One region of the Vibrio sp. AK197 genome, then DNA from elsewhere that is predicted to be linked to it. Evidence: predicted binding sites of a transcription regulator. Region 1 holds the regulator's gene; each other region holds the start of a gene.

Region 1 (2,210 bases):
CCTGCAGGAATGATTGCAGGCAAAGAGTAGTGTAATCTAAGCCAACATTTGTCAAACGAACCTATCTATGGAACCGAGTAAAAAGACTGAGTATCGCGCGCCTGCCTTAGAGAAAGGGCTCGATATTCTTGAATTGCTGGCAGCCCATGGCGAGCCTTTAACCAAAAAGCAGATTGCTGACAGTCTAAATCGCAGCGTGAACGAGATCTTTCGAATGCTGTCGGTATTAGTAGAAAGGCAATACATTGAGTTTGATGCTTGGAGCTCAGGCTACTCGTTAACCTTAAAAATGTTTGCGTTGTCGAATCAACATCCACCAACATCACAACTACTAAAGCGCGCCGCGCCGCTGATGGAAGAGTTGTGCAGCAAAGTGAATCAATCTTGCCATTTGAGCAGTTATAAAAACGGTGAAATGGTGGTGATTGCTCGCGAAGAAAGCCCTTATAAAATGGGCTTTGGTTTGCGTTTAGGCTCAAAAATCGACATTTGCTCCTCGGGCTCCGGTATTGTTTACTTAAGCTTTAGTTCTGAGCAGCAACGTCAGCAAGTGTTAAGCCGTGTTGATGCGACTGAAGAAGAAATCGCGCATGCGCTTAGTCATGTTGAAGGAACTCAACAGCAAGGTTATTACGTGGGGGATAGCCCTCAGATTTCCGGGGTAACCAACATCAGTGTCCCAATCATTGGTGTGCAAGGGGACGTGTTAGCGGTGATTACGATTCCGTATATGACCTTGAATTCACGGACGGTTCACCATCATATTGAAGATATTGAAAATACCAAGCAAGAGTTGCTCAGTGTGGCTCAGCAGTTGAATCAAGATCTCTGCTAGCAGGCTTACCAATGCTTAGAAACAAAAAAGCCACCTGAGCGGTGGCTTTTTCTGACAGCAAATTGCTTAGCGAGTACCGTAAACCACGATGGTTTTACCGTGCGCTGAAATCAAGTTTTGCTCTTCAAGCATTTTCAAGATACGACCAACGGTCTCACGTGAACAGCCAACAATTTGGCCGATCTCTTGGCGAGTGATCTTAATTTGCATACCGTCAGGGTGAGTCATTGCATCTGGCTGTTTTGCTAGGTTAAGTAGCGTTTGCGCGATGCGACCAGTCACGTCAAGGAATGCTAGGTCACCAACTTTTTGGCTTGTCACTTGTAAGCGGCTTGCCATTTGCGCTGATAGGCGCATTAGGATGTCCGGATTCACTTGAATCAACTGACGGAATTTTTTGAATGAAATTTCTGCCACTTCACATGGTGATTTTGCACGAACCCAAGCGGTACGCTCTTGGCCTTCTTCAAACAAGCCAAGCTCACCGATGAAGTCACCTTGGTTTAGGTAAGAGAGAATCATCTCTTTACCTTCTTCATCTTTGATTAATACCGCAACAGAACCTTTAACGATGTAGTACAAGGTCTCTGCTTTTTCGCCCGCATGAATCAGCGTGCTCTTTGAAGGGTATTTATGAATATGACAGTGTGAAAGAAACCACTCTAATGTTGGGTCGGTTTGAGGTTTACCTAGAACCATAATATCTCACTTCCTCTGCAGGGTACGCTTGCTTCTTTTCCATATTGTAGCGAAGCTTTTAATACGAGCTTCCTAGAATAAGAGCACTTTAACAATGCTGCAAGCTATCTTGTGTTTCGGTAAGAAATAGTATCCTTTTTAGAAAACGATTTCTTGATTTTAATCGGGTCATACACCGATAAATCTACGCAAAAATGTGCACATGATCACGGTATGAAAAGTAATCACCAAATGTAGGAAAAATTACCCTATCTTTCCTGTCTCTATGAGCTGCTGTAGGAGCGGTCGAACGATCAACTCCATGGCAAAACTCATCTTACCGCCAGGCACCACGATGGTGTTATGACGCGACATAAACGACCCATCAATCATCGCAAGTAAGTACGGATAGTCAACATTTTTAATCCCTCTGAGGCGAATGACGACGAAACTTTCGTCCAAACTTGGAATCCCTTTGGCATTAAGTGGGTTGGATGTGTCGACCGTGGGGACGCGTTGGAAGTTGATATGGGTTCGTGAAAACTGCGGAGTAATGTAGTTAAGGTAGTCATCCATCGAGCGTACGATGGAATCCATCACGGCTTCACGCGAGTGACCTCGATCGCGTGTATCGCGGACAAATTTCTGAATCCACTCTAAGTTGACGATCGGCACCATGCCAATCAAAAAATCGACG
Region 2 (2,210 bases), 1.1 Mb from region 1:
CATTGTCACAAATTGTCTCAATCATTGCTTGGTTTGAAGGGCGAATGTAATCCACATTGTGAATGCCTTTTTTCGCGGCGTTAAGATAGGGCCCTTCAAGATGCAAGCCAAGTGAATGGTTTGGGTTTAGGCGTTGATACTCACGTGTGACCGCGATAGCCCGCCGCATATCCTCATCGGATGAGGTGATCAAGGTAGGAAGAAAGCTGGTACATCCAGATTTTAAATTGGCGCGATGCATTGTTTCTAGCGCGGCAGGCGTGATGTCGTCGTTAAACATCACACCACCACAACCATTGAGTTGTAAATCAATAAAGCCAGGACTTAAATTTGCGCCCGCCAAATCTTTCTTTTCAATGTTGTGCGGCAGTTGTTCTTCACGGCAGACTTGTTCAATGACCCCATTTTTTACGACGACCGCATGGTGAAGCAATACGTCAGAGCCGGTGAATATTTTGCAGTTCGTTAGCGCATACATGGTCAGCTAATCCTTTTATCGATTCTTGTTCTTTGGTTACGCCTAAAATTTCCGTCAAACAACAATGGCAGATTGTCTCTTGTTTGTTTACATGGTCAGGCAAAATAAAATGAAGAAAAGTAACTTTTAGGTGATAAAATCTTCGGTTTTTTCACATTATGCGATATTTATGACAAGACCTAGGGCTGTTTTCTTCATTGTTTATAAATTTTTTGGGTATTGATGACGCTAAATGTCAAGAATAACGCGGTTTACGAGATTATATTATCATTTTTTACAACATGAAATAAGTTTTATGATCTTGCTAGCAAAAACCCTATATTGCAGAACTTTGCGGTGATAATGATCACAAAAGATAAGGTTTTAATTTGCGGAGCAAAATTAAAACCATAAACTGGGGGAACTAAATTGAGCGGATAAAAAAAGTCGTTCAAGATAATAAATATCCTATAGGGGGAACTATAAGGTGAATATTCTTGGTTATTTTCAAAGCGTAGGTAAAGCGCTGATGGTTCCGGTGGCAACTTTGCCCGCCGCGGCCATCCTCATGGGGGTAGGGTACTGGATTGACCCGACCGGCTGGGGTGCTAACTCTGCATTGGCGGGGTTCCTCATTAAAGCGGGTGCAGCGATTATTGACAACATGTCATGGTTATTTGCTGTCGGTGTCGCTTACGGTATGTCGAAAGACAAAGATGGTGCTTCCGCACTGGCCGGTTTGGTGTGTATGTATGTGGTTACAACCCTGCTGTCACCTGGTGCAGTTGCACAAATCCAAGGTATTGACCCTTCAGAAGTTCCTGCCGCATTTGGTAAAATTCAAAACCAATTTGTAGGTATTCTAGTGGGCATCATTTCTGCCGAAATTTATAACCGTTATTCGACAGTTGAATTGCATAAAGCGCTGGCTTTCTTCTCAGGTAAGCGCCTTGTTCCTATCTTAACTTCATTCGTTGGTATCCTTCTCTCTTTTGTTCTTATGTATATTTGGCCAGCGATTTATGGTGGGCTTGTACATTTTGGTGAGTCGATTCAAGGCATGGGGTCTGCAGGTGCGGGGATTTATGCCTTCTTTAACCGCTTATTGATTCCTGTTGGTCTTCATCACGCATTAAACTCAGTGTTCTGGTTTGATGTTGCAGGGATTAATGATATTCCTAATTTCTTAGGTGGCGCAAAATCCATTGCAGAAGGAACCGCCGTTGCCGGTGTAACGGGTATGTATCAAGCTGGGTTCTTCCCAATTATGATGTTTGGTCTACCTGGTGCTGCTCTTGCGATTTACCATACATCGACCGCCAAGAACAAAGAAAAAGTGGCAGGCATCATGATTGCGGCTGCATTTGCTTCTTTCTTTACAGGGGTAACGGAGCCACTTGAGTTTTCATTCATGTTCCTTGCGCCACTGCTTTATGTGCTGCACGCCGTGTTAACGGGTATTTCGGTGTTTATTGCCGCTTCCATGCACTGGATTGCAGGCTTTGGTTTCTCCGCAGGTTTTGTCGACTTATTCCTTTCTACGCGTAACCCATTGGCGGTTCAGTGGTATATGTTGATTATCCAAGGATTGGTGTTCTTCGCTATCTACTACGTTGTGTTCAGAACGGTTATCGTGCGCTTTAACCTCAAAACACCAGGACGTGAAGACGAGGTTGAAGGTCGCGCTGGTCAACCATTGCAAGGGGCAAAAGAGTCAAATAAATTGGCTAAACAGTATTTAAAAGTGCTTGGT
Region 3 (2,210 bases), 240 kb from region 1:
ATAAAATCATAGACAGTGAGCGAAAAGGTGAGTGGGAGTACTGCTCACCTTTTTTATTTAGAGGAAGGAAACACGATGAGCCATCCAATAGAAGATTTAGAGCGCATTATGCGCCAACTGCGTGACCCTGAGAACGGTTGTCCTTGGGATGTAAAGCAGACCTTTGAATCGGTCGTTCCACACACTATTGAAGAAACGTATGAAGTGGTGGACGCGATTCATAAGCAAGATTGGTCAAATTTAAAAGAAGAGCTCGGGGACTTACTGTTTCAGGTGATTTTCTACAGCCAACTGGCTAATGAGCAAGGGCTATTTGATTTTAGTGACGTCGTTGACACAGTGAATGAAAAGCTGACTCGACGCCATCCTCATGTTTTTGGTGGTGCCAATTTTAGCAGTGATGCGGAGCTAAAAGAGAATTGGGAAAATCAAAAAGCGCAGGAAAAAGCGCAAAGAGGCGAAACAACGCAAAGTATTCTAGACTCAGTACCAAACTCGCTTCCAGCATTGATGCGCGCCAATAAAATACAAAAGAAATGTGCTCAATTTGGCTTTGACTGGGACACATTAGGGCCGGTGGTTGATAAAGTCCATGAAGAAATTGAAGAAGTACAGCAAGAGGCGTTGATGGTACCGGTTGATGAACATGCTTTGGAGCTCGAACTGGGCGATTTATTGTTTGCTGTGGTCAACATGACGCGTCATTTGGGAAAAAATCCAGAAAGTGCGTTAACCAAGGCAAATGTCAAATTTGAACGTCGATTTAGGCAGGTTGAGCAGCTTGCTCGCCAGAATAACCGTCCTCTGAATGCGTTCACATTAGATGAACTGGAACAGTTTTGGCAGCAAGTCAAACAGCAAGAGAAAGCGACCAGCGAAACCTAAGAGGTTTGGCAATGACGCGTAAGAATGCGCTGTCATTCAAAGGTTCCACCATTCTCATCGCTGGGATTGATTTGAAGCAAAAAATAAAAACACAGGTGTGATATATTTCACGTTGTGGCGGTTAAGGGCTTCTGGTACAATTTTCTCCCGTCCAGAAGAAATCCATTTCCCTCATTCAACCAATTTCAGGTTAAACATGACGACAAACTATATTTTTGTTACTGGCGGGGTCGTATCCTCTCTAGGTAAAGGTATTGCAGCTGCATCACTGGCAGCGATTCTAGAAGCTCGTGGTCTGAAAGTGACCATCATGAAACTAGACCCTTACATCAACGTTGACCCAGGCACAATGAGCCCAACTCAACATGGTGAAGTTTTTGTAACCGAAGACGGCGCTGAAACTGACCTAGACCTTGGCCACTACGAACGTTTTATTCGTACCAAAATGTCCAAGCGTAACAACTTCACAGCGGGTCGTGTTTATGCAGACGTTCTTCGTAAAGAGCGTCGTGGTGACTACCTAGGCGCCACTATTCAGGTGATTCCTCATATCACTAACTCGATCAAAGATCGCGTGATTGAAGGTGCTGAAGGTCATGATGTCGCTATCGTTGAAATTGGTGGTACTGTAGGTGATATTGAGTCATTGCCATTTATGGAAGCGATTCGACAACTTGCCGTAGAAATTGGCCGTGAACGCGCTATGTTTATGCACCTAACGCTGGTACCTTACTTGGCGGCTGCTGGTGAAGTGAAAACCAAACCAACGCAACACTCAGTAAAAGAGTTGCTTTCGATTGGTATTCAGCCTGACATTCTCGTTTGTCGTAGTGATCGTGTGATTCCTGCCAACGAGCGTAAGAAGATTGCTCTGTTCTGTAACGTGTCAGAAAAGGCCGTTATTTCAATGAAAGACGTAGATTCTATCTACAAGATTCCTTCATTGATCCGCTCTCAGGGATTGGATGATCTGGTTTGTAACCGTTTTGGCATCAATGCACCAGAAGCGGATTTGTCTGAGTGGGAACAAGTTATCTACGAAGAAGCGAACCCGACGGGCGAAGTGACGATTGGCATGGTTGGTAAATATATCGAATTACCAGACGCCTATAAGTCAGTTAACGAAGCATTAAAACACGCTGGTCTAAAAAACCGTTTAAGCGTGAATATTAAATACGTTGATTCTCAGGATATAGAAACCCGAGGTATTGACCTTTTAGAAGGTTTGGATGCTATCCTAGTACCTGGTGGCTTCGGTGATCGTGGTATCGAAGGTAAAATCCGTGCGGCTCAATACGCACGTGAAAATAAGATTCCATATTTAG
Region 4 (2,210 bases), on a different replicon from region 1:
TGACGACCGTGATCAAATGACTGTTTAAACAGACCATATTCATAATGCAACCCGTACCCAACGGTTGGGAACTCTTGCGCGGCTAGCGAATCCATAAAACACGCCGCCAGTCGGCCTAAACCACCGTTACCCAGAGAAGGGTCACGCTCTTCTTCCAGTAAGTCGGTTAGGTTTTGGCCCAGCTCACCCATTGCTTCGGTGATCTGCTCATAAAGGCCCATGCTGATTAAATTATTGCCCGTCAAACGACCAATAAGAAATTCAAGAGAAAGGTAATTTACGCTTTTCGCGTGGGTAATTTTGTCGTCTTGTTCTGTCTCAAGAAGATCAAGAGTCGTCAATTCAGCTAACGCTCGGCCCATTGCTAAATACCATGCACGTGGCGTTGCGTGCTCAACCGTCGTCGCGTACGTTGCCGATAGATGCTTCTTCACATTGGCTTGAAAAGCACCTTTATCGAAATCTTTTTGCTGAGTAGGTTTCATAACAGAATTCTCACTGTTTGGTTTAAGTCATCTGAGGCATATCGTGCATTCACTAGACAAGTGAAACATCCTCCTAACCACATCAATGCGTAGGAGGAGGAGTCAGGGCGTAGAGTGCAGATTACACAGAGCTCAGTGATCGAACTCTCAAACCACAGCGTTAGACTCAATAGTCCGGTGAGAAAGATCACACCACTAACAAAATAAAGCTAGTCAGCTTCCCGATATGGCATCGATCTTTCTCACCAGACAAATAATCAAACTGTTTTAGACATCACATTTAGCCTAGTAACTTTTCATCAATTACATCAATCACGGTGCAAATGAACGATCAAATCTCGGCTGTGCGACAGATATATAGTGATAATGATCACAATTCAGGGGCGTAGTGGGTTTATAAATGTGAATCCAACGAAATTCGCGCAGTTGATCAATAACTGTATGGTCCTACTTCAAGTACCATCCCTTGCAAAATTCAATTGGTTCACTTTTGATATAGGATCTGGCTTAAAAGATGTGGATTCCCTCAAAATTAACGCGTCCAGGACGGCTGCACAATGCGATCGTTCGCCCCAGAGTTCTTGATCTGCTGCAGCAAGCGCCTTGCTATAAACTGGTTTTATTCCGCTCTCCTGCCGGTTATGGAAAGACCACCATGGCGGCTCAGTGGTTGGCGGATAAACCAAATGTCGGCTGGTACAACATTGATGAAAGCGACAATGACCCATTTCGCTTTATTAATTATTTGCTGCAAGCGCTGAATAAAGCCTCCCACTTTTCAATGCCGAACTCTTTAAAACTGGCCGAGAAGCGACAGTTTTCTTCAATTCACAGCTTGTTTGGTGAAGTCTTTGCGGAAATGGCGGACTTCCATCAAGAGGCCTACCTTGTTCTTGATGACTATCATCTGATCTCCGATGACGAGATTCACGAAGCGCTGAGATTTTTCTTAAAGCATATGCCTGACAACCTGACTCTGGTTGTCACCAGTCGCACGGCACCACCGCTTGGCACAGCTAACTTGCGCGTACGCGACTTAATGATTGAAATTGGGAATGATTTGCTGGCATTTGATGTGGAAGAAACCACGCGCTTTTTCAATCAACGAGTGAGCGATGGCATTGATGACGCAACCGCAGACAGTTTGCGAACTTATGTGGAAGGCTGGCCTTCAGCGTTACAACTAATTGCTCTGCAAGCGCAACATCAGCGCCGTACACTCGCCCAATCGGCTGAATCGGTGTCGCAGTTTAATCATGCGCATCTATGGGATTACTTGGTCGAAGAAGTGTTTGATCTCCTTGACAACGAAACACGCCAATTCCTAATGCAGTGCTCCGTTTTAGATCACTTTAATGATGCCTTAGTCACAGCGTTAACTCAGCGTGATGACGCATTAATTATGTTGGAATCACTCAACCGCTATGGTTTGTTCATTCATCCACTTGAAGGTGAGCAAAACTGGTTCCGCTTTCATAACCTATTTGCCGAGTTTTTAACCCACGAACGCCAAGCGCGTATGCCGCAAAAAGAGAGCGAATTACACCAAGCCGCGGCCAAGGCGTGGCTCGCACAAAAATCGCCTCACCAAGCATTACGTCATGCGCAAAAAGCCAATAACAGCCAACTGACCGCAGACATCCTCAATCAATATGGCTGGAGTATGTTTAATGGCGGCGAATTACAAAGCCTTGAACGCGCTATTGATTTACTGTCGCCAGAACA

Evidence for each region. The regulator CRP, encoded in region 1, controls carbon source genes, mostly activating them, when cyclic AMP is high. The targets are predictions, from matches to a motif close to TGTGANNNNNNTCACA.
Region 2: nagE (N-acetylglucosamine-specific PTS transporter subunit IIBC) is a predicted target of CRP. The motif match lies at 814-829, and genes of this name have one in related genera.
Region 3: M1D72_RS09285 (CTP synthase) is a predicted target of CRP. The motif match lies at 982-997, and genes of this name have one in related genera.
Region 4: malT (HTH-type transcriptional regulator MalT) is a predicted target of CRP. The motif match lies at 845-860, and genes of this name have one in related genera.

What each region holds. Positions count from the first base shown of each region.
Region 1 covers NZ_CP096430.1:212,687-214,896, forward strand. The annotation lists gene M1D72_RS08120 (IclR family transcriptional regulator) at 68-835, shown strand; gene crp (cAMP-activated global transcriptional regulator CRP) at 902-1,534, opposite strand; gene M1D72_RS08130 (phosphoribulokinase) at 1,778-2,210, opposite strand, start outside.
Region 2 covers NZ_CP096430.1:2,252,332-2,254,541, reverse strand. The annotation lists gene nagA (N-acetylglucosamine-6-phosphate deacetylase) at 1-478, opposite strand, end outside; gene nagE (N-acetylglucosamine-specific PTS transporter subunit IIBC) at 945-2,210, shown strand, end outside.
Region 3 covers NZ_CP096430.1:455,130-457,339, forward strand. The annotation lists gene mazG (nucleoside triphosphate pyrophosphohydrolase) at 76-885, shown strand; gene M1D72_RS09285 (CTP synthase) at 1,082-2,210, shown strand, end outside.
Region 4 covers NZ_CP096429.1:5,959-8,168, reverse strand. The annotation lists gene M1D72_RS00040 (glycogen/starch/alpha-glucan phosphorylase) at 1-485, opposite strand, end outside; gene malT (HTH-type transcriptional regulator MalT) at 1,000-2,210, shown strand, end outside.